One region of the Rhizobium sp. OAE497 genome, then DNA from elsewhere that is predicted to be linked to it. Evidence: predicted binding sites of a transcription regulator. Region 1 holds the regulator's gene; each other region holds the start of a gene.
The links. The regulator PhoB, encoded in region 1, activates phosphate uptake and scavenging genes when phosphate is short. The targets are predictions, from matches to a motif close to TGTCATNNANCTGTCAT.
Positions count from the first base shown of each region.

Region 2: the regulator PhoB is predicted to act here: its motif matches at 2,476-2,492, upstream of ABIE40_RS11930 (BtaA family protein).
Region 3: the regulator PhoB is predicted to act here: its motif matches at 1,762-1,778, upstream of ppk2 (polyphosphate kinase 2).
Region 4: the regulator PhoB is predicted to act here: its motif matches at 2,418-2,434, upstream of ABIE40_RS18130 (alkaline phosphatase D family protein).

Region 1 is NZ_JBEPOA010000001.1:455,089-460,536, reverse strand. It holds gene ABIE40_RS02320 (aspartate aminotransferase family protein) at 1-1,094, opposite strand, end outside; partial or broken gene ABIE40_RS02315 (GcrA family cell cycle regulator) at 1,521-2,039, shown strand; gene phoB (phosphate regulon transcriptional regulator PhoB) at 2,140-2,823, opposite strand; gene phoU (phosphate signaling complex protein PhoU) at 2,857-3,570, opposite strand; gene pstB (phosphate ABC transporter ATP-binding protein PstB) at 3,615-4,430, opposite strand; gene pstA (phosphate ABC transporter permease PstA) at 4,446-5,448, opposite strand, start outside.
Region 2 is NZ_JBEPOA010000001.1:2,319,775-2,325,222, reverse strand. It holds gene ABIE40_RS11940 (glycoside hydrolase family 25 protein) at 1-388, opposite strand, end outside; gene ABIE40_RS11935 (class I SAM-dependent methyltransferase) at 513-1,133, opposite strand; gene ABIE40_RS11930 (BtaA family protein) at 1,184-2,428, opposite strand; gene ABIE40_RS11925 (serine hydrolase domain-containing protein) at 2,608-3,987, shown strand; gene ABIE40_RS11920 (transglycosylase SLT domain-containing protein) at 4,010-4,963, opposite strand; gene ABIE40_RS11915 (LysE family translocator) at 5,089-5,448, opposite strand, start outside.
Region 3 is NZ_JBEPOA010000002.1:1,061,856-1,067,303, forward strand. It holds gene ABIE40_RS24565 (inorganic phosphate transporter) at 54-1,655, opposite strand; gene ppk2 (polyphosphate kinase 2) at 1,819-2,733, shown strand; gene ABIE40_RS24575 (sulfate/molybdate ABC transporter ATP-binding protein) at 2,812-3,855, opposite strand; gene cysW (sulfate ABC transporter permease subunit CysW) at 3,866-4,738, opposite strand; gene cysT (sulfate ABC transporter permease subunit CysT) at 4,728-5,448, opposite strand, start outside.
Region 4 is NZ_JBEPOA010000001.1:3,623,837-3,629,284, forward strand. It holds gene typA (translational GTPase TypA) at 1-649, opposite strand, end outside; gene ABIE40_RS18130 (alkaline phosphatase D family protein) at 772-2,349, opposite strand; gene ABIE40_RS18135 (M3 family metallopeptidase) at 2,463-4,550, opposite strand; gene ABIE40_RS18140 (hypothetical protein) at 4,761-5,195, shown strand; gene ABIE40_RS18145 (LysE family translocator) at 5,200-5,448, opposite strand, start outside.

The DNA of each region.
Region 1 (5,448 bases):
AGACGGATGACGTTATCGCCCGCCGGGACACCCAGCAGATGCGCGCCGCGGATCGCAGCCAGGAGTTCGCTCGAGGGAACGGCGGCCTTGATGCCGAGCAGCAGGCCTTCGCCGCGGATATCCTCGATCACGTCAGGATAGCGATCCTTCAGCGACGCCAGCCCCTGGCGGAAGACCAGCGACACGTCGCGGACGTGCTGCAGGAAGCCATCGGCGAGCACGATATCGAGAACGGCACTGCCGACGGCCATGGCGAGCGGATTGCCGCCATAGGTCGAGCCGTGCGTGCCGGCCTTCATGCCGGAGGCCGCCTCAGCCGTCGCAAGGCAGGCGCCGAGCGGGAAACCGCCGCCGATGCCCTTGGCAACAGCCATGATGTCGGGGCTCACACCGGACCATTCATAGGCGAAGAACTTGCCGGTACGGCCAACGCCGGTCTGCACTTCGTCGAGGATCAGCAGCAGGCCATGCTCATCGCAGAGCTGGCGCAGCGCCTTCATGAACTCGACGGTCGCCGGGCGGATACCGCCCTCGCCCTGTACCGGCTCGATGAGAATGCCAGCCGTCGCATCGGTGATCGCCGCGCGGACGGCTTCAACATCGCCGAAAGGCACCTGATCAAAACCAGGGGTCTTAGGACCGAAGCCTTCGAGATACTTTTCCTGGCCGCCGGCGGCGATCGTCGCCAGCGTACGGCCATGGAAGGCGCCTTCGAAGGTGATGATATGGAAGCGCTCCGGATGGCCCTTCGAATACTGGTAGCGGCGCGCGGTCTTGATCGCGCATTCCAGGGCTTCCGCACCCGAATTGGTGAAGAACACCTTGTCGGCGAAAGTCGCTTCCGTCAGCCTCGTTGCGAGCTTTTCCTGGCCTGGGATCTCGTAGATGTTGGAGAGGTGCCAGACCTTCTCGGCCTGCGCCTTCAGGGCATCGACAACATGAGGATGGCTGTGGCCGACAGCGGTCACGGCAACGCCGGCGCCAAAATCCAGATATCGCTCGCCGGACTCGGTAATCAGCCAGACGCCCTCACCTCGCTCGAACCGCAGAGGGGCACGAGAATAGGTATCATATAGCGGCGCGGCTTCAGCCATGGCGCGGTCTCCTGTCAGCGTTATGGGCAACCGGACTCCGGCTAAAAAACCAGGTCCGAAAAATTAAAAATGCCGCCTCTCGGCGGCGCTGTGCACTATTTACTTTTCGCACTGCAATGTCAACAAAACTACGGCTTTCGTGGCTTCTGGGTGACGCTCAAGCGATGTCGCGTTTCATCAACAGCTAATGTTGCAGAAATGACTCTGTGGGGAAGCAAGTTGGGGAAAACTTGAAATTCGATTCATCCGGATTCCCGCGACTCTTGTCACGGAGTCAGCCTCACACTAGGTTAAAACTCAATTACTAGACTGCATGCGGCGGAACTAGTCACCAAAATTAGTCAAGCGTTTCTTGTGTCGGATTCATCCGGGGCAAACGGTGAAGGATTCTGCCTTCACAACGCTTAAACGGCGGAGACACAGGGCATGAACTGGACAGACGAGCGGGTCGAGAAACTCAAGAAACTGTGGTCCGAAGGGTTGAGCGCTAGCCAGATCGCGGCGCAACTTGGAGGCGTGAGCCGGAATGCCGTTATCGGCAAGGTTCACCGTCTGGCACTGCCGGGCCGTGCCAAGGCCGGCGGCAATGCGACGGCGGCACGGGCTCCGAAGCGCACGACTTCGGCACCGCGCGCTCCGAACTACGCATCGCGCATGACGACCCGCACCGTTGCCCGCCCGCAGGGCGCAACGATGCTGAAGGAAGAGATCGAAATCGACGTCATGGAGGAGATGGAATATCGTCCCGCTTCCAACGTTGTCGTGCCGATCTCGCGCCGTCTCGGCCTGACGGAACTGACCGAGCGTACCTGCAAGTGGCCGGTCGGCGATCCGCTGAAGGACGATTTCCATTTCTGCGGCTGCGAAAGCCCGGATTCTTCGCCCTACTGCACCTATCACCAGCGCCTGGCTTACCAGCCGGTCAATGATCGCCGCAGGGCCGCACGCCCGGGCAAACTGAGCCGGGTAAAGACAAACGAAAAACGGGCCTTTCGGCCCGTTTTTTTGTATCTGCATATCAGGAGGCCGTAGCCTCCTTGATCACTCAGGCTTCCATGGAATAACCGGCACCGCGGACGGTGCGGATGACATCCTGCATGTTCGAGAAGTTGAGCGCCTTGCGCAGGCGGCCGACATGGACGTCGACGGTACGCTCGTCGACATAGATGTCGTGACCCCAGACGCCGTCGAGCAGTTGCGAGCGCGAGAAGACGCGGCCCGGCGACGACATCAGAAACTCCAGGAGGCGGAACTCGGTCGGTCCGAGACGGACTTCGCGGGTCTTGCGGTGAACGCGGTGCGTTTCGCGGTCGAGTTCGATATCGCCGCACTTCAGCACGGTCGAGAGAACTTCCGGCTTGGCGCGCCGCAGCATCGCCTTGACGCGGGCAACGAGCTCGGGCGTCGAGAACGGCTTGACGACATAGTCGTCGGCGCCGGTCGACAGGCCACGGACGCGCTCGCTCTCTTCGCCGCGCGCCGTCAGCATGATGATCGGCAGACGCTCGGTTTCCGGGCGCATGCGCAGCCGGCGGCAGAGCTCGATGCCTGATACGCCAGGCAGCATCCAATCGAGGATAAGAAGGTCCGGCGTGCGCTCCTGGAGGCGGATTTCCGCCTCGTCGCCGCGCAGGATGGTATCGACTTCGAAACCTTCGGCTTCGAGATTGTAGCGAAGAAGCACGCTCAGTGCTTCTTCGTCTTCAACGACTGCAACTCTCGGGATCATTCTATTCTGTCTCCTGAGGCCCGGTCCGGATGATTATTCCGTTACCGCGCCGACGGTGTTGGCGGTGTCGTCCTTCGGACGCTCGCCTTCCGGCTGAGCGCCGGTCGCCATGTAGTAGATGGTTTCAGCAATGTTGGTGGCGTGGTCGCCGATGCGCTCGATGTTCTTGGCGCAGAAGAGCAGATGCGTGCAGCTGGTGATGTTGCGCGGATCTTCCATCATGTAGGTGAGGAGCTCGCGGAACAGCGACGTGTACATCGCGTCGATTTCCTCGTCGCGCTCGCGGATCGACTTCGCCTTGTCGGCAGCACGCGTCGTGTAGACGTCGAGCACTTCCTTCAGCTGGACGAGAGCGAGCTCGGAGAGATGCTCCAGGCCACGGGCGAGCTTGCGCGGAACGCCGGTGCTCTGCACGGCGATGACGCGCTTTGCGGTGTTCTTGCCGAGGTCGCCGACGCGCTCGAGGTCGGCGGCGATGCGGATCGAACCCATGATCTCGCGCAGGTCCGACGCCATCGGCTGGCGGCGGGCGATGGTGACGATCGCCTTGTCGTTGATCTCGCGCTCGGCGTGATCGAGGATCACGTCGTCGGAGATGACCTTCTGCGCCAGTGCCGCGTCGCCGTTGACGAGGGCGCGGACAGCGTCGGAAACCATCTGCTCGGCCAGGCCGCCCATTTCGGAAATGCGGCGCGAGAGGAACTTCAGGTCTTCGTCATACGCAGAAAAAATATGTGTCGATGCCATGGGGAAAGTCCTTGAGTGTCTATCGGGGGTCGTGACGCCAAAGATCAGCCGAAGCGGCCCATGATGTAATCCTGGGTGCGCGGATCGTCCGGATTGGTGAACATCTTGTCGGTGTCGTTCTCCTCGACGAGATTGCCGAGATGGAACATGGCCGTGCGCTGCGAAACGCGAGCGGCCTGCTGCATGGAGTGCGTGACGATGACGATCGTGTAGGCTTCGCGCAGCTCGTGGATCAGTTCCTCGACCTTTGCGGTGGCGATCGGGTCGAGTGCCGAGCACGGCTCGTCCATCAGGATGACTTCGGGCGAGACGGCAACGGCGCGGGCGATGCAAAGGCGCTGCTGCTGACCGCCGGAGAGGCCTGTGCCGGATTCATGAACGCGGTCCTTGACCTCGTTCCACAGGCCGGCGCGTTGCAGGCTGGTCTCTACGATCTGGTCCATGTCGGCCTTGGTCTTGGCAAGACCATGGATGCGCGGGCCGTAGGCAACGTTCTCATAGATCGACTTCGGGAACGGGTTCGGCTTCTGGAACACCATTCCGACGCGGGCGCGCAGTTCGACGACGTCGATATCCGGATCGTAGATATCGTCGCCATCGAGCGTGATCTTGCCGGTGACGCGGCAATTGTCGATCGTGTCGTTCATGCGGTTCAGGCTGCGTAGGAAGGTGGACTTGCCGCAGCCGGACGGGCCGATGAGCGCCGTGACGGTGTTTTCGCGGATGTTCAGCTTGACGTCGAAGAGGGCGCGCTTTTCGCCGTAATAGACGGAAACGTCCTGGCCGATCATCTTGTAGGGAATGCTGTTCATCTTCTGGTCCAGAGCCTTTTCAACTGCTGCTTCTGTCAACATGTTCATTGGGTTTTACTCCGTTTACCAGCGGCGCTCAAAGCGACGGCGCAAGAGGATGGCTCCGAGGTTCATGACGATCAGGAACAAGAGGAGGACGATGATGGCACCCGACGTACGTTCCACGAAGGCGCGTTCGGCTTCGTTGGCCCACATGTAGACCTGGACGGGGAGCGCGGTGGACGGGTCGAGAGGCGTGGCCGGTGCATTGGCGACGAAGGCGACCATGCCGATCAGCAAGAGCGGCGCGGTTTCGCCGAGCGCGTGCGCCAGGCCGATGATGGTGCCGGTCAGGATGCCCGGCATGGCGAGCGGCAGCACATGGTGGAACACCATCTGCATCTTCGAGGCGCCGAGACCGAGAGCGGCCGCGCGGATCGACGGCGGGACGGCGCGAAGAGCCGCACGCGTCGCGATGATGATCGTCGGCAGCGTCATCAGCGTGAGCACCAGACCGCCGACCAGCGAGGCCGAGCGCGGCATGCCCATGAAGTTGATGAACACTGAGAGACCGAGCAGACCGTAGACGATCGAGGGAACCGCAGCCAGGTTGTTGATGTTGACCTCGATGAGATCCGTCAGCCGGTTCTTCGGTGCGAATTCCTCGAGATAGATCGAGGCGGCGACACCGATCGGCAGCGACAGCACAAGAACGATCGCCATCAGATAGAGCGAGCCGATGAGGGCAACGCCGAGGCCGGCGGCTTCAGGACGGCTGGAATTGCCGTTGACGAAGAGGCCCGTGTTGAACTGCTTGAAGAGAGCGCCGCTCGACTTCAGTTCGTTCATCCAGCCAACCTGCTTGTCGTTGACCTTGCGGTTCTTCTCATCGACGCTCAGATCGATCTGGCCCTTGTTGGCGCTGTCGACATTGGCGTCGGCCAGAACCGTGACGTTGATCGTCTTGCCGATGATCGACGGGTCGGCGACGACCATGTCGCGCAGCTGGATCGGAGCGCCCTTGGAGAGCATCGCCGAGGCATCGCGCACGTCGGGACGGCTCGATGCGTTGATGTTGAGCTGCTTG
Region 2 (5,448 bases), 1.9 Mb from region 1:
TCTGGATGAACCAGTCGGCCTGTTCGTCGGCGGACGAGCAGAAATAGTAGAAATGATAGGGGGCATGCGGAATGCCGACGGCGCGGGCGCGCTGCCAGTATTCGTTGAACTTCGGGTCGACGCGGTCCTTGCCTTCGGTCGCCTTGATGAAGGCGAAGGCGACGCCGGAGGATTTCACCGTCTGCCAGTCGATATCGCCCTGCCATTTGGAGATGTCGATACCGTGAATATCATTCTGATGCGGGGTCTTCGGGCCGAAATCCTGCGGATCGGTGTCCTGGAAGCGGGGCTTCTTGATCGAGGCTGTCTCGAGATAGTCGTAGCCCGTGGAGCTGCAACCGGCGAGCATCAAAGCCAGCGGCAAAACGCAAAACAAAAGTCCGCGCATGAATATCCCGTCATGTAACGAATGATCTACTTGCCCCACAGCATGACCTTCGAAGACGAATGCAGCCGAGGAATAATCCTCTTTTCACCATATCAACGTAAAAAATCGGTTAGTTTCAAGCGAATTATGCGCGCCGGGCGGTAATGACGGCGCGCCAGGCATAGCCGCCATAGAGCGTCTCGAAGGCCAATTCCGCGTCATTTTCATGGGCTTGGGCCTCAAGAACCTCACGCAGATTGGCGCGGGGCGTGACGTGGAATTTCGTCAGCCAGCCCTTGAGCAGGGCGCGGAACCAGCCGGGAAGACGCTCCTGCTGGCCGAAATCGACGATATGCAGCTGGCCACCGGGGTTGAGGGCGGCGATGGCTGCGTCGATGGCGCGCTCCCAATCGGGGATCATCGACAGCGCGTAGGAGATCAGGATGCGGTCGAAACCGGTGGCGCCGAATTCACGCGGCGTGAAGGCGGTGGCGTCGGCGACGCGGAAGTCCGGAACCGCAGCCTTGGTGGCGAAGGTCTTGCGGGCCGAGATCAGCATCTCCTGGGAGATGTCGAGGCCGTAGAGGCGGGCGTCGGGGAAGCGCTTGTGGGCGAGCGCCAGATTGCGGCCCGTGCCGCAGCCGACTTCGAGCAGCGTGCCGCCCTTGGGCACATCAAGGCCACGGATCGTCTTGTCGCGGCCGAGCAGGTAATATTTGCGCGTCAGATCGTAGATGTGACGCTGGTAGCGGTACATGCTGTCCATCAGGCCGGCATGCGCTTCGGATCGATCATCCGGGAGGGTGCGGATCTCGGTCACGCCTTCTTCCCGTAGATGTGGAAGCCGCCATAGATCGCCGAGCGGTCGAGAGCCGTCATGTCGCGCGACTTCTCTTCGAAGTAATCCCACTGCTCGCGGATGGCGGGTGAGAGGCGACCTTCGATGATGCTCTTTTCGGCCGCGGTACGGAAGATGACGCGGGCGCCGGGGCGGGCGGTGCGGCTGATCTCGGCCCAGAGGCTGTTCAGCTGCTCGTCGGTCATCCAGTCCTGCGCGTCGAGCAGGATGTAGCGGTCGCGCGAGGCAGCCGGTTCCTTGGCGAGCAGTTCGGTGAAGTTCGCGTGATGCACGGTGACGCGATCGACATTGGCGCGGATCACCTCGTAATGCTCCGGCTTCAGGTAGGTCGGCAGCGGGCCTTCGTCGCCGGCGGCGTAGCGTCGGCCGAAGGCCTGCCAGGCGAAGTAGTTTTCGCGCATCGGGAAGTGGCAGGCGAGCTTTTCGAGGCGGTGCCTCAGCACCGGCGCGATCGAGTTGTCGGCGGCGAGGCTGGCGAGCTCGTCATATTGCTGCGGCGGAATGCCGAGGCCGAAGAGCGAGCTCTTGCGGCCGGTGATCCAGCGCACAACCGGCTTTTCGAACAGCGGGGCGACCTTGTCGTCGAAGAACTGGCGCTGTTCGCGGATCGACTGGGTCTTGGTCATCTGCTTCAGGTCGACGCCGTGCAGGCGGGCGAGCAAGTGGGCGGCGCCGATGAAGCGGCCGAGCAGGCCCGTTTCATAGATATTGCGGTCGAAGACCGTGACGCGGCGGCGGCCGAACTTGCGGCCGTTCCAGTAGCTGCGCGTCGCCTCGTCGAGAACCGGCGACAGATGCTGGTCGAACGCGCGGCTGTTCGACGCTTCGTTCGGCATCGCCAGGAAGCGGACGAGATCGGCGTGATCCGGCAGGTTCTTGAAGGCGGCGAGCTTCAGCCGGTTCAGCGCGATGTGATGCGGGTTAAGATCGACGACGTCGATCGAGGCTGGTGCCTTGGAGAGGTAGGCCAGCATATTGCAGCCGCCGGAGCCGATCGTGACGATGCGATGATGGGGCTGCAGCTCCATGGCCTGCATGTCGAGATCGGGGTCTTCCCAGATCTGCGGATAGACGAGGCCGGAGAAGAGCAAGCCAAAAAGGCGCTCTGAAAGGCCCTCCTTGGAGAATGCCTTATGGCGGAGAAGCGCGTCCTTGAGTTTCCGGTTCTTGCGGAAGCCGGCATCCGGTGCAAATTCGGTCATCTGATTCCATCACCGTTTTTAGCGTTCAGGGCGTTTAACGCGGCGCTGCTACAGTTTGATGACGCGGGCTGTGGGCATCGTTTTCTGCGCCGATAGCGTGGGATGAAATGACGCTTGTGCGTTTCGGCTCTTTTTTGTGATTGCGTTTCCTGCTTCTCTCCACCGGTGGAGGAAGAAACATGCGTGTTGTGCTGCGTATCCTGAAGGCGCTGCTGGCGCTTGTCGTCATCGTGGTAATCGGCGGCGCCGTCTGGCTCTATGTCCGGCCGCCGGAGTTGTTACGGGTCGGCGACGGCTATGCGGCGAAGATCGTCTGCTCGAACGTCTTCATGGCGGGACGCGATCCCGATGCGGTGCTCTATGAGGATGTGCAGGCACCGGGCAATCCGCTGTTGAGGCTCGTGCGCGTCTCGGTCAACCGGGAGGAAGGCAAGGTCTCTGCGCGCATCCTCGGTCTGTTTGCGCCCGGCCATGCGCTTTATCGCGGCGCTTTCGGCTGCACCAGCGTGCCCGATGGCGACTATCAGGCGGCCGCCAATGCCGCGCCGGAGGAGGATCTTGCCGTGCCGCCGCCGAGCGAGGAACTGTGGCCGGAGGGCGATCGTGTCGCCGCGTCCAACAATCCCAAGCTCGCCCCGCTGCTCGCCGACGCCGCACTTGCCGGACCGGCGATGCGGGCGATCGTCGTGGTGCATAACGGCAAGATCGTCGCCGAGCGCTATGGCGACGGTTTCGATGCGCGCACGCCGCTGCTCGGATGGTCGATGACCAAGACCGTGAATGCCGCGCTGGTCGGCCGGGTGATGCTGGCAGGCAAGCTGAATTTCGACGATGCGCATCTCTTTGATGCCTGGCGCGGCGATGGCCGCTCGGCGATCACGCTTGCCGATCTCTTGGGCATGGAGAGCGGCCTTGCCTTCAACGAGGATTACGGCGCCGTCGCCGATGTGACGCGCATGCTCTATCTCGACCCTGACATGGTGACGCTGCCGGTCAATGCGCCGCTGGTGGACAAGCCCGGCCAGACCTTCCGCTATTCCAGCGGCACCGCCGTCCTTCTCTCGCGCATCTGGATGGACCGGCTCGGCGATCCGCAGCGGGCCTTCGATTATCCGCGCGAGGCGCTGTTCGGGCCGCTCGGCATGTCGAGCGCGGTGCTGGAGGTCGATGCTCGCGGCACCTTCGCCGGAAGCTCCTATCTCTATGCCACCGCGCATGACTGGGCGCGCTTCGGGCAGTTCCTGATCCAGGATGGCGTGTGGAACGGTCAGCGCATGCTGCCGGAGGGGTTTGTTGCGACGATGCGCACGCCGACGCAGTCGTCAGGCGGAAAATATACGCAGGGGCAGGCGTGGCTTGCGGCACCCGGCGGCGATCTGAGCCCTGCTGCGGGGCTGCCGTCCGATACGTTCTGGCTGGAAGGGCATGACGGGCAGAGCGTGGCGATCGTGCCGTCCGCCGGTCTCGTCGTCGTGCGCATGGGCCTGACGCCAAGCCGTCTCGGCTACAAGCCGCAGGCGCTCGTCAAGCAGATCGTCGGGGCGCTGTCGTCGCCCTGACCATCACGTTTAAAGGGTAGGATCAGTAGTTGCCCTGGGCAACGTCGTCCATGCCCTTGCGCTTGGCATCGTAATAATAGCCGCGCGCATAGAGGCGGACCGCATCATCTTCCTTGCTGTCGGAGACGAGCCAGGCGCCGCGCAGATATTTTGCGGCATACTTGATGTTGGTCTCGGCATCGAGCAGGCCGGACGGCTCGCCGTCGTAACCCATCGATTTCGCCGTGTTGTACTTGATCTGCATCAGGCCGAAATAGCCGCGCTTGTTATAGGCGCGCGGATTATAGCGGCTTTCGCGATGGACGACGCGGTGAAGCAGGGACGCCGGCATCTCGTAGAGCTTGGCGTATTTCTCGATCAGCTTGTTGACGAAGCCCTTCTCTGCAGTCGGCGCATCGTCGGTATCGTTGTCGCTGAACATCGGCGGTGCCGTCGGCGGATCCATCGGACCGGATTCGTCGAAGGTGAAATCGGACATCGAGCGCGGCGCGCTGGTCTGGACGGCAAGCGCTGCAAGCGCGCCGTTCTGAGGCGTGGTCGCTGCAAAGGCGAGCTGGGTGGCGGGCGAGGCCGGCGTTCCCGGACGCGGGGTCGGGATAACGGATTGGATCGCCGTCATCTCCGGCGTCAGCGGAATCTCGGTCGGCATCGCGGCCGAAGCGGTCTGCTGGAAGGCGGCATCGGCCGGTGAAACGGCGGTCGGCAGCACGGCGGTCTCGGCCGAAAGAGCCGGCGTCGTCTGCGGATTGGCGGCAGCAAATGCCATCGGGGTCTGCGGAGCGGAGCCGTCGGCAGCCGGAACGGCCGCCATCATCATCGCATCTTCACCCGGCTTCGGCGTCGGAACGACGGTCTGCACCGCGCTCAATTCAGCCTGGGAGGTGTACTCGACGGTCGAGCATCCGGTCATGATTCCGCAGAGCATCGTCGAAACGACCAGACTGCGTTTCAGGCCGGAAAATCCGTTCGCTACCATTCTGTCACTTTCGTGAATCGCGCCGCCCTGGCAGCGTTTAAAAAGTTACTGAGAAGCTAAGCACTGATTTTTCCCATTAACCTATTCGTATGGGCGTCGCAACCCGCTGAAAATTGCGATTGCGTTCAGGCCGCGATGCGGCGGTAGCCGGCGGTCACGGCGCCGGCCGCGATCAGCAGCGTGCCGCCCGTGCGGTTGACGGCGCGCTGGACGCTTGCCTTGCGGATGAGGCCGCGGGCGGCATGAGCGAGCAGGGCATAGCTCGAGGCATTGATCGTGGCGAGCACCAGGAAGGTGAGTTCCATGATCAGCATCTGTTCGAAGAAGGGCGCTGCAGGGTTCAGGAACTGCGGCACGAAGGCGACGAAGAAGACGATGCTCTTCGGGTTCAGCGCGGTGACGACATAGGCGTGAAGAAAGATCTTCAGCGACTTTTCTTCCGGCAGGTTGTCGTTATCGGCGACGGGGCCGGGGATGATCGGCGC
Region 3 (5,448 bases), on a different contig from region 1:
GCGCGCTTATCATGCGCCGCAGCATTTGTCGCGGTTTTCCTTCGTCAGGAGCCTTAGAAGACCTGGCGAAGGATGATGAAGAGCACGAAGGCGATGGCGATCGAGGCCGGCAGCGTCAGCACCCATGCCATCAGCATGTTGCGGACCGTCGACCATTGGAGCCCCGAGCCATTGGCGGCCATGGTGCCGGCAACGCCTGACGATAGAACGTGCGTCGTGGAAACAGGCAGGCCAAAATGGTCGGCCGCGCCGATCGTCGCCATGGCGACGATTTCGGCAGCAGCGCCCTGACCATAGGTCAGATGCGTCTTGCCGATCTTCTCGCCGACGGTCACGACAATGCGCTTCCAGCCGACCATCGTGCCGAGCCCGAGCGCCAGCGCCACGGCGACCTTCACCCAGAGCGGGATGAACTTCGTCGCGTTGTCGACGGCCTTGTGGTAGTTGGTGACAGCCTGCAGGTCCGTTGCGTCCATCGGCAGGAGCTTCTGCTTGTCGATCAGCTTCAGCGATTCACCGATGAGATAGATGTCGTTGCGCACATTGCCGACGAGATTGGTGGGAACCGCTTCCAGCGTCGGGAAGGCGGCGACTTCGGCGCTCGTCTGGTGGATATATTGCTGCAGGGCAGGCGTCGTCGCGTCCGTCCAGGTCTTTGTCTTCACCGCATTGCTGACCTCGGCCTTGTAGTCGGTCACGGTCACGCCGGGCTTCACATATTTGCCGAGCGCGGTTTCGACCTGGGCCGAGGCCTGCTTGTAGGCCTCGAGGTAGTTGACATCGGGCGTCCGGTTCAGCGCGAAGGCCGTCGGCACGAGGCCGATCAGGATGAGCATGATCAGGCCCATGCCCTTCTGCCCGTCGTTGGAGCCATGGGCGAAGCTCACGCCCGTGCAGGTGAAGATCAGGATTGCCCGGATCCAGAGCGGCGGTGGCTGGTTGCCCTTCGGCTCCTCATAGAGCTCCTTCTTGCGCACAAGGAACTTCATGACGAGGAGAAGCACGGCCGAGAGAGCGAAGCCGATCAGCGGAGAAATCAGCAGCGACAGGCCGATATTGGTCGCCTGCGACCAGTCGACGCCGCTGGTCGCGCTTCCCGCCGGGGCGAGAAACTGGTTGGCGAGGCCGACGCCGATGATCGAGCCAACGAGCGTGTGCGAGCTGGAGGAGGGCAGGCCGAGATACCAGGTGCCGAGGTTCCAGAAGATCGCGGCGATCAACAGCGCAAAGACCATCGCAAGGCCCGATCCCGAGCCGACCTGCAGGATGAGCTCGACCGGCAGTAGTGCCAGAATCCCGAAGGCGACGGCGCCCGTCGATGTCAGCACGCCGAGGAAGTTGAAGAAGCCGGACCAGATGACGGCGAGCTCGGCGGGCATCGAGCGCGTGTAGATGACGGTGGCGACAGCATTTGCAGTGTCATGGAAGCCGTTGACGAACTCGAAGCCGAGCGCAATCAGCAGCGCCAGGCCAAGCAGGATCCACGGAACCGCGGAGGCTTCGGTCAGATCGCGGCCGAGCGCATAGGCGACATATCCAAGGCCGCAAAGAAGAATGACGAGAAAGACCGGCACGAACCACTTGCCTGCACTCGACGAATGCAGCGGGTGCTTACCGGACTCAGGCAACAGGTGATCGGGGGCAATATCAGCCATGTCCTTGTCCTTTCATGGAAAAGCAACCAAAACTACGTCCGCCCCGTGAACCTTGCGTGACACAACTTTGCGGTATCTCCGGCGGCCTTCCTCGCGCGGCTCGCATTGTCACATTACTGTCGTCAAACCCTGTTGATGTGGCGCCGATCAGAGGGACAGGACCATGACTCAGGAAGAAATCGACCAGCTCCGCCGCATCAAGGATGAGATTGCAGACAGTTTCGACGAGGAACTGGAAATGCAGATGGAGGAGGACCGGCTGGACGAGCTGGTCGCCGAAAACATGCCTGGCGGCCTTGAGGATGTGCTCGACCGCAAGACCTATTTCCGCGAACTCTTCCGCCTCCAGCACGAGCTGGTGAAGCTGCAGGACTGGGTGCAGCACAAGAAGCTGAAGGTCGTCGTGCTTTTCGAAGGCCGCGATTCAGCCGGCAAGGGCGGCGCGATCAAGCGCGTCACGCAGCGTCTGAACCCGCGTGTCTGCCGCGTCGTCGCACTTCCGGCGCCGACCGAGCGTGAGCGGAACCAGTGGTATTTCCAGCGCTACGTGCCGCATCTGCCGTCGGCGGGCGAAATGGCGCTCTTCGACCGCAGCTGGTACAACCGTGCCGGCGTCGAGCGTGTGATGGGTTTCTGCACCAAGGATGAACTCGACGAGTTCTTCCGCTCCGTTCCCGAATTCGAGCGCATGCTCGTCCGCTCCGGCATCATCCTCGTCAAATACTGGTTCTCGATCACCGACGAGGAGCAGGAATTCCGCTTCCGCATGCGCATCCAGGATCCGCTGAAGCAGTGGAAGCTGTCGCCGATGGACCTCGAAAGCCGCGTGCATTGGGAAGAATACACCAAGGCCAAGGAAGAGATGCTGGAATATACCCACATCCCCGAGGCGCCGTGGTGGGTCGTTCAGGCCGTCGACAAGAAGCGCGCCCGCCTCAACATGATCAACCACCTCTTGAAGCAGATCCCCTATGAGGACGTGCCGAAGGATCACGTCGTCCTGCCGCCGCGCGTGCGTCACGACGATTACTCGCGCGTTCCGGTTCCGCCGGACATGTATGTTCCGGAAGTCTACTGAATGTGAGAGCGGGCGGCCTTGCCGCCCGCAGGCGTTGCGGATGCTCGGGACAGGCCCGAGCATGACGGCGTAAAGGGGTCAGCCCCTCCTGAACAGCTTCCAGCGCGTCGGCCGGAAAGCGATATGCTTGCTGTCGAGGACCTCGGTGTGCGAGGGCGGAACTTCCAGCTCGATATGCTGATGCGCGGTACCGATATCGATCTCGATATGCCGTGTTCCCGCAACGCGGCGGCTGGAGGCCAGCTTGCCGGGAATGCCGCCGCGGTTTGCGTCCAGCAGTTCGATGTCGTGCGGGCGGAAATAGAGCTGCGCTTCGCCATCCGGCTCGCCATCTGCCTTCAGGCCGAGCGTGCGGCCCTCGAACAGGATATCGCCATTGGCGATCTTCACATTCAGACAGTTGGATTGGCCGACGAAGCCGAAGACGAACGGTGAGTTTGGCCGGTCGTAGACTTCATCAGGCGTGCCGACCTGCTCGATCGCGCCCTGGCTCATGACGACAACGCGGTCGGCGAGCTCCATCGCCTCGTCCTGGTCGTGGGTGACGAAGACGGTCGTATGGCCGGTGCGGTCATGGATTTCGCGAAGCCATTTGCGCAGGTCCTTGCGAACCTGGGCGTCGAGCGCGCCGAAGGGCTCGTCGAGCAGCAGCACGTTCGGCTCGACCGCCATGGCGCGGGCGAGCGCCACGCGCTGGCGCTGGCCGCCGGATAGCTGCGCCGGATAACGCTTCTCAAGGCCGGAAAGCTGCACGAGGTCGAGCAGCTCGAGCGCCCGCTTGCGGATCTCGGCCTTCGGCGGACGGCGCGCGCCGCTGCGGACCTTGAGGCCGAAGGCGACATTGTCGAGCACCGTCATGTGGCGGAACAGCGCGTAGTGCTGGAAGACGAAGCCGATATTGCGCTGCTGTACCGTCTTCTTCGAGGCATCCTCGTCGCCGAAGAACACCTTGCCGTCAGTCGGGCTTTCGAGACCTGCAATCAAACGCAGCAGCGTCGTCTTGCCGGAACCGGAAGGACCGAGCAGCGCGATCAGCTCGCCCGAGCGGATATCGAGCGAAACGTCGTGGAGCGCCGGAAACCGGTCGAATTCCTTGCGTATGTTTTGAACGCGAACTTCCATTCTCAATCCTTCAGTGCCGCCGGCTGGCGGCGATTTCCGCGCTGTATCGCATTTCGAGCAGCGTCTTCAAAACAAGGGTCACAAGGGCAAGCAGGGCAAGCAAGGTCGCGACGGCGAATGCGCCGGTGAAATTATACTCGTTGTAGAGGATTTCCACCTGCAGCGGCATGGTGTTGGTCTGGCCGCGGATATGGCCGGAGACGACCGAGACGGCGCCAAATTCGCCCATGGCGCGCGCGTTGCAGAGCAGCACGCCGTAGAGCAGACCCCACTTGATATTCGGCAGCGTGACATGCCAGAAGGTCTGCCAGCCGCTGGCGCCGAGCGACAGCGCCGCCTCTTCATCCGCTGTCCCCTGTTCCTGCATCAGCGGGATCAGCTCGCGGGCAACGAAGGGAAAGGTGACAAACATGGTGGCGAGCACCAGACCCGGAACGGCGAAGAGGATCTTGATGCTGTGGGCATCGAGCCATTTGCCGAGATAAGTATTGGCGCCGAACAGCAGCACGAAGACCAGGCCCGAAATAACCGGCGAGACCGAGAAGGGCAGGTCGATCAGCGTCGTCAGGAACGCCTTGCCCTTGAACTCGAACTTGGCGATCGCCCAGGCGGCGGCAACGCCGAAGACCAGGTTCAGCGGCACGCTGATGCCGGCGACGATCAGCGTCAGCCGGATCGCCGAGAAGGTTTCCGCATCCTGCAGCGCCTCGAAAAAGGCGACGACGCCCTTGCGGAAGGCTTCGACGAAGACGGCCGCCAGCGGCAGGAAGACCATCAGGAGCAGGAAGAGCAGCGACAGGAAGATCAAGCTCCAGCGCGCCAACCGGCTTTCGGTGACGACGGAGCGGACTTTGGGAGCGGCGGTGGCCGTATCAAGCGCCATGTCCGTACCTCCGTCTGCGCCAGCTCTGGATCAGGTTGATGACGAGCAGCATGGTGAACGAGATGATGAGCATGACGGCGGCGATCGCCGTGGCGGCCGCGTAATTATACTCTTCGAGCTTGATGACGATCAGAAGCGGCGCGATCTCGGACTTGAACGGCAGGTTGCCGGCAATGAAGATGACCGAGCCGTACTCGCCGACGCCGCGCGCAAAGGCGAGCGCAAAGCCCGTCAGCACCGCCGGCGCAAGGCCGGGCAGCAGGACGCGGGTGATCGTCTGGAAACGGTTGGCGCCGAGCGTCGCCGCAGCTTCCTCCACTTCCCTGTCGATTTCTTCCATAACCGGCTGGACCGTGCGCACCACGAAGGGCAGGCCGACGAAGATGAGGGCGACGACGATACCGGCGGGGGTGAAGGCGATCTTGATACCGAGCGGCGTGAGGAATTGGCCGATCCAGCCGTTCGGTGCATAGAGCGTCGTCAGCGCGATACCGGCCACTGCCGTCGGCAGCGCGAAGGGAAGATCGACCATGGCGTCGATGATGCGCTTGCCGGGAAAGCGGTAGCGTACCAGAACCCAGGCGAGGATGACGCCGAAGACGGCATTGATGCAGGCGGCGACAAAGGCGCCGCCGAAGCTGATGCGAAGCGCATTGACCGTACGCGGATCGAGCGCGATCGACAGGAATTTCTCCCAGCCGAGCTCGCTC
Region 4 (5,448 bases), 3.2 Mb from region 1:
CGAGGAAGGGGTTGGCTTCGAGGATCGTGCCGATCATCGTGAACGGGCCTTCGTGAACCGTCGGCTCCGGAACATGCTCGAGCACGAGGTCGAGAAGCGGCGCGAGACCCTGGTCCTTCGGACCTTCCGGGTTGACGTTCATCCAGCCATCGCGGCCAGAACCGTAGAGGATCGGGAAGTCGAGCTGCTCGTCGGTGGCGTCGAGGTTGGCGAAGAGGTCGAACACTTCGTTGATGACTTCTTCGTGGCGGCCATCCGGACGGTCGATCTTGTTGATCGCAACGATCGGGCGAAGGCCGACCTTCAGCGCCTTGCCAACGACGAACTTCGTCTGCGGCATCGGGCCTTCCGAAGCGTCGACGAGAACGATCGCGCCATCCACCATCGAGAGAATACGCTCGACTTCACCGCCGAAGTCGGCGTGGCCGGGGGTGTCGACGATGTTGATGCGGACACCCTTCCACTCGACCGAGGTCGCCTTCGCGAGAATGGTGATGCCACGCTCTTTTTCGAGGTCGTTGGAGTCCATGACGCGTTCTGCAACGCGCTGGTTCTCGCGGAAGGAGCCGGACTGCTTGAGCAGCTCGTCCACCAGTGTCGTCTTGCCATGGTCAACGTGCGCGATAATCGCGATGTTGCGAAGTGCCATTGTGTCAAATCTCTGAGGCTGGGGCGCTACGTCGGAGGGAGGCGCCTATTACATTTGGCGCGCTCATACAGTGTTTTTCGCGATTGCGAAAGGGGGAAGAGGTCCGAAGCGCCATTCCAAGGTTAACTCGTACGTTGCGGGTCGATCACCGTCCGCCACAATTCGTTGTCGTCGCGGTCCATCAGCCGCACCGTCATCTGCTCGCTTTGCCCATCGATATCGACGAGGCCGAAGAACTGCATCCCTGCCGATGGCGGCAGGTTCGACTCGATGCCGCCGGGTGCCGCCTTGATGAAGCGCACCTCCGGCCCGAACGTGCTATCCAGCTCCTGGGGCCCGTATGTGCCGGAGTGAAGCGGGCCGGACACGAACTCCCAGAACGGCAGGAAATCCTGGAACTTCGCCTTGCCCGGATCGTAATAATGCGCCGCCGTGTAATGCACATCCGCAGTCAGCCAGACGATATTGCCGATCGCTGCGTCGCGGATGAAACGCAGCAGATCGGCAAATTCGAGCTCACGACCGCGGGGCGCACCATTGTCCCCATTCGAGATGGATTCGCTGCCCCGGCGTTTACCGTAATCGTCCCAGATCACCAGCCCGATGGGCAGATCGCAGGAAATCACCTTCCATGTTGCCGTCGATCGCGCCAGCTCGCGCTTCAGCCACGCGACCTGCGCCTCGCCGAAAATCCGCGACTGCGGCGTCAATTCTTCATCGAGACCATGCGTATTGGGTCCGCGATAGGAGCGGAGATCGACGAAGAACACATCGAGCAGCGGGCCATAGGAGACCTTGCGGTAGATACGGCCGGGATCCGCGGCGACATAGCGGATCGGCGTCATTTCATGGAAGGCGCGGCTGGCGCGCGCCGCAAGCACGGCGACCGACTTTTCCTTGTAGCGGTCATCGGCGCTGAGATCGGTCGATGGCGACCAGTTGTTGAGAACCTCATGATCGTCCCACTGATGGAAGACCGGGCAGATCGCATTGAGCGCCGTCACATGCTCGTCGAGCAGATTATATTTCCATTGGCCGCGGAACTCCGGCAGCGTCTGGGCGATCGTCCGCTTTTCCTCGGTGACGATCCGGTTCTTCCAGACCCCGCCGCCGCGGAGCGCGATCTCATCGGGGATCGGGTTGTCGGCATAGATGGTATCACCGGAATGGATCATGAAATCCGGCCGGTGATAGGCGATCGTCCGATAGGTCCGCATCCCCTTGTCATCGATGCCCCAGCCCTGCCCCGCCGTATCGCCCGACCAGACGAAGCGGAGATTGCGTCTGGAGACCGGCGCCGTGCGGAATTCGCCTCGAATGGGCTCGGAACGGCTGTTGATGTCCTGCAGGTCAGCCGCGACGAAGCGATAGAAGATCTCCTGATCCGGCGGCAGACCGGTCACCAGCAGCTTGCCGGCAAGATCGGTCTCCGGCGTCACGTCGAAGGGCGCGAGCCGCACAGCGTTGGCAAACTTGTCTGTGGTGGAATATTCGATGAACAGCCGCGACGGCCGGTCGACCCGCGTCCAGACGACACCCGAGGCCGCATCGACATCGCCCGATTGCACGCCCGAGGTAAAGACCGGCCGGCTCGACGAGCCGCGGGCGTAATAGGGCATTGCCAGGCTTGCCGCCGCAAAGCCGCCGACTGCACCCACCGATGTCAGGAACCGGCGGCGCGTCGTTTGCTTCAAGATCATCCCAAGGCCCTTCAGGAGCGGGATCGAATCGTCCCGCCCCAGCCTTGGGCACCCGTCATGTCAGTCTCTTGAAAACCGCATGACGGTTTGCCGAAACTTCAGCGACAGTTTTGTTACGCGTCGCTGCCGGACAATTCATTGAAGGTCGAAAGCCCCTTCTTGATCAGCATCGCATCCGGGCTCGGCAACTTGCCGCGAAAGCCCTTGTAGGCATCCTCGGGATCGATCGAGCCGCCGGTCGAATAGATGTTGTCCTTCAGCTTCACCGCCATTTCGCGGTTGAAGGCATCACCGGTTTCCTCGAAGGCGGAGAAAGCATCGGCATCGAGCACTTCCGACCACATGTAGGAATAGTAGCCGGCCGAATAACCGCCCGAGAAGATATGCTGGAAATGCGGCGAGGCATGGCGCATGACCAGCGACTTCGGCATGCCGAGCTCGGCAAGCACCTCGGCCTGGACCGCCATCGGATCATCGACCGCATCGCGCGTATGGAATTCCATGTCGACGATCGCCGAGGAGGTGAACTCCACCGTGTTGAAACCGGCGTTGAAGGTGCGCGCCGCCAGAACCTTGTCGAGCAGCGCCTGCGGCATCGGCTCGCCGGTTTCGAAATGCACCGCATATTGCTTGAGGATCGCCGGCACCGTCAGCCAGTGCTCGTAAAGCTGCGAGGGGAGCTCGACGAAATCGCGCGAAACACCAGTGCCAGACACCGACGGATAGGTCACGTTGGAGAGCATGCCATGCAGCGCATGGCCGAATTCGTGGAACAGCGTGCGCGCATCATCGAGCGACAGCAACGCGGGCTTGCCTTCGGCGGGCTTTGCGAAATTGCAGACATTGTAGATGATCGGCAGTTCGCCCCTGTTGCCGTTCTTCAGCGTCAGCTTGTGCTGCGACTGGAACGAGCTCATCCAGGCGCCCGAGCGCTTCGAGCCGCGGGCAAAGTAATCGCCTAGGAACAGCGCCACCAGCGTGTCACTGGCATCGCGGATCTCGAACACCCGCACGTCAGGATGATAGGCAGCAATCCCCTTCTTCTCGACGGCGCGGATGCCGAACAGACGGTTCGCAACATCGAAGCAGGCCTCGATGATCTTCTCGAGCTGCAGATAGGGCTTCAGCTCCGTCTCGGAGAAATTGAACTTCTGCGCTCGGATCTTCTCGGCATAGAAGCGCCAGTCCCACGGCATCACCTCATGGTTCTTGCCATCTTCGGCAATCAGCTTGGCGATATCCGCTTCTTCCTCGCGGGCACGCCCCACAGCCTTCGTCCAGACGGCGCGCAGCAACTCGTCGACGGCTTCTGGCTTCTTCGCCATCGTGTTGTCGAGCTTCAGCTCGGCGAAATTGCCGTAGCCGAGCAGCCCGGCCATCTCCTTGCGAAGCTCCAGCGTCTCCTTGATGATGCCGCGATTATCGGTGGCGCCGGCATTCTCGCCACGGGCGACCCAGGCCTTGAAGGCCTGCTCGCGCAGATCGCGCTTTTCCGAGAAGGTCAGGAACGGTTCGATTATCGAGCGCGACAGCGTGGCGGCAAACTTGCCCTCTTCGCCGCGCTCGCGCGCTGCAGCCGCCATCGCATCCTTGAGGAATTCGGGCAGGCCCTCGAGCTCCGGGCCATCGGAGAGAAGGAGCGACCAGCTCTTCTCGTCGGCGAGCACGTTTTGACCGAAATTGGTGCCGAGGCCGGCCAGCTTCTCGTTGATGCCGGCGAGCTTCTCCTGCTCCGGCTTCGGCAGCTTGGCGCCGGACTTGACGAAGCCCTTCCAATGCCGCTCCAGCACCCGCGTCTGTTCCAGCGACAGGCCGAGCTCTTCGCGCTTTTCCCAGAGTACATCGATGCGGGCGAAAAGCGCGGCATTCATGCCGATCTTCGAATAGTGCCGCGACATCTTCGGCGATATCTCCCGCTCCAGTGCCTGGATGACCTCATTGGTATGCGCACCGGCGCGGTTCCAGAACAGTGCCGAGACCCGCGAAAGCTCATCGCCGGCAATTTCCAGCGCCACGATGGTGTTCTCGAAAGTCGGCGCATCCGGATTCCCGGCGATCGCATCGATCTCCTTCTCATGAGACGCAAGCGCCGCATCGAAGGCGGCGGCGAAATCGCCGTCATTGAGCGCATCGAAGCGCGGCAGGCCGTGATGCCCGTTCCAGTTGACGAGCGCCGGATTGAATTCTGGTGTGGAAGGCATGCTGAGATCCTTTTACGCAAGGCAGGTGAAAGGCAATATAGGTGACCCATCGCGGCATTGGTATGTTGCTGATCAAATTCGTCTTTTGCCGGCCACCAAAGAATTGATCCACAAGAACTGATAGACGAAAATTAACCAATTGTTAACGATTGCACCGCCGCGGCCCAAAGGCTAGTTTCCTCTTACTCTTTTCGTAAGGGGACATGGGTCATGGAAATATTTTCTATGCGGTCTTCTCAGAGTTTGCTTTTTAAAAACAGCGATAATAACGCAAAGTCTTCGAAGACCTCTGATATTGAATTCGATACTGGTACGTCTGCACAAACCGGCTTCAAGCTGGAGGACGACAAACCTGCAGATAGCCCTGACTTCACATCGGTCAGCCCGGGTGAATTGCGCAGCTATGCGCGCCAGAGCTACGATTCGGGCGCGCTCGATCAGCAGACCTACGCGGCCATCTCCGAGCCCTTGCCGATGCACGCTATCGATGCACAGGGCAATATTCTGGATCTGACGGGCGTCACCGACGGCACCGCCTTCAATTTCCGCGACTATTACGACAATCAGCTGCAGATCGCGAAATCGCTCGGCGATTCCAATGGCGCGAAGACACTGCAGTCGATCGTCGATTTCATCGGAAGCTGATTGATCAGGCCTTCCGCCAGCCGAGCAGGCCAGGCGTCGCATGCCACAGGGCCTGCACCGCAAAGCCCATGAACAGCACGCCCGAGCAACGGACGATCAGACGCTCATGGGCGCGATAGAACCGTCGCACCGCACCGGCGCCGATGATCGTCACCAAGATGATGTCGGCAGTGACAAAGCCGACGAAGGACACACAGAGCATCAGCGGCAGGGCGGCGAAATCCAGCGCGCCAGACGAACCCGCGACAAGCGC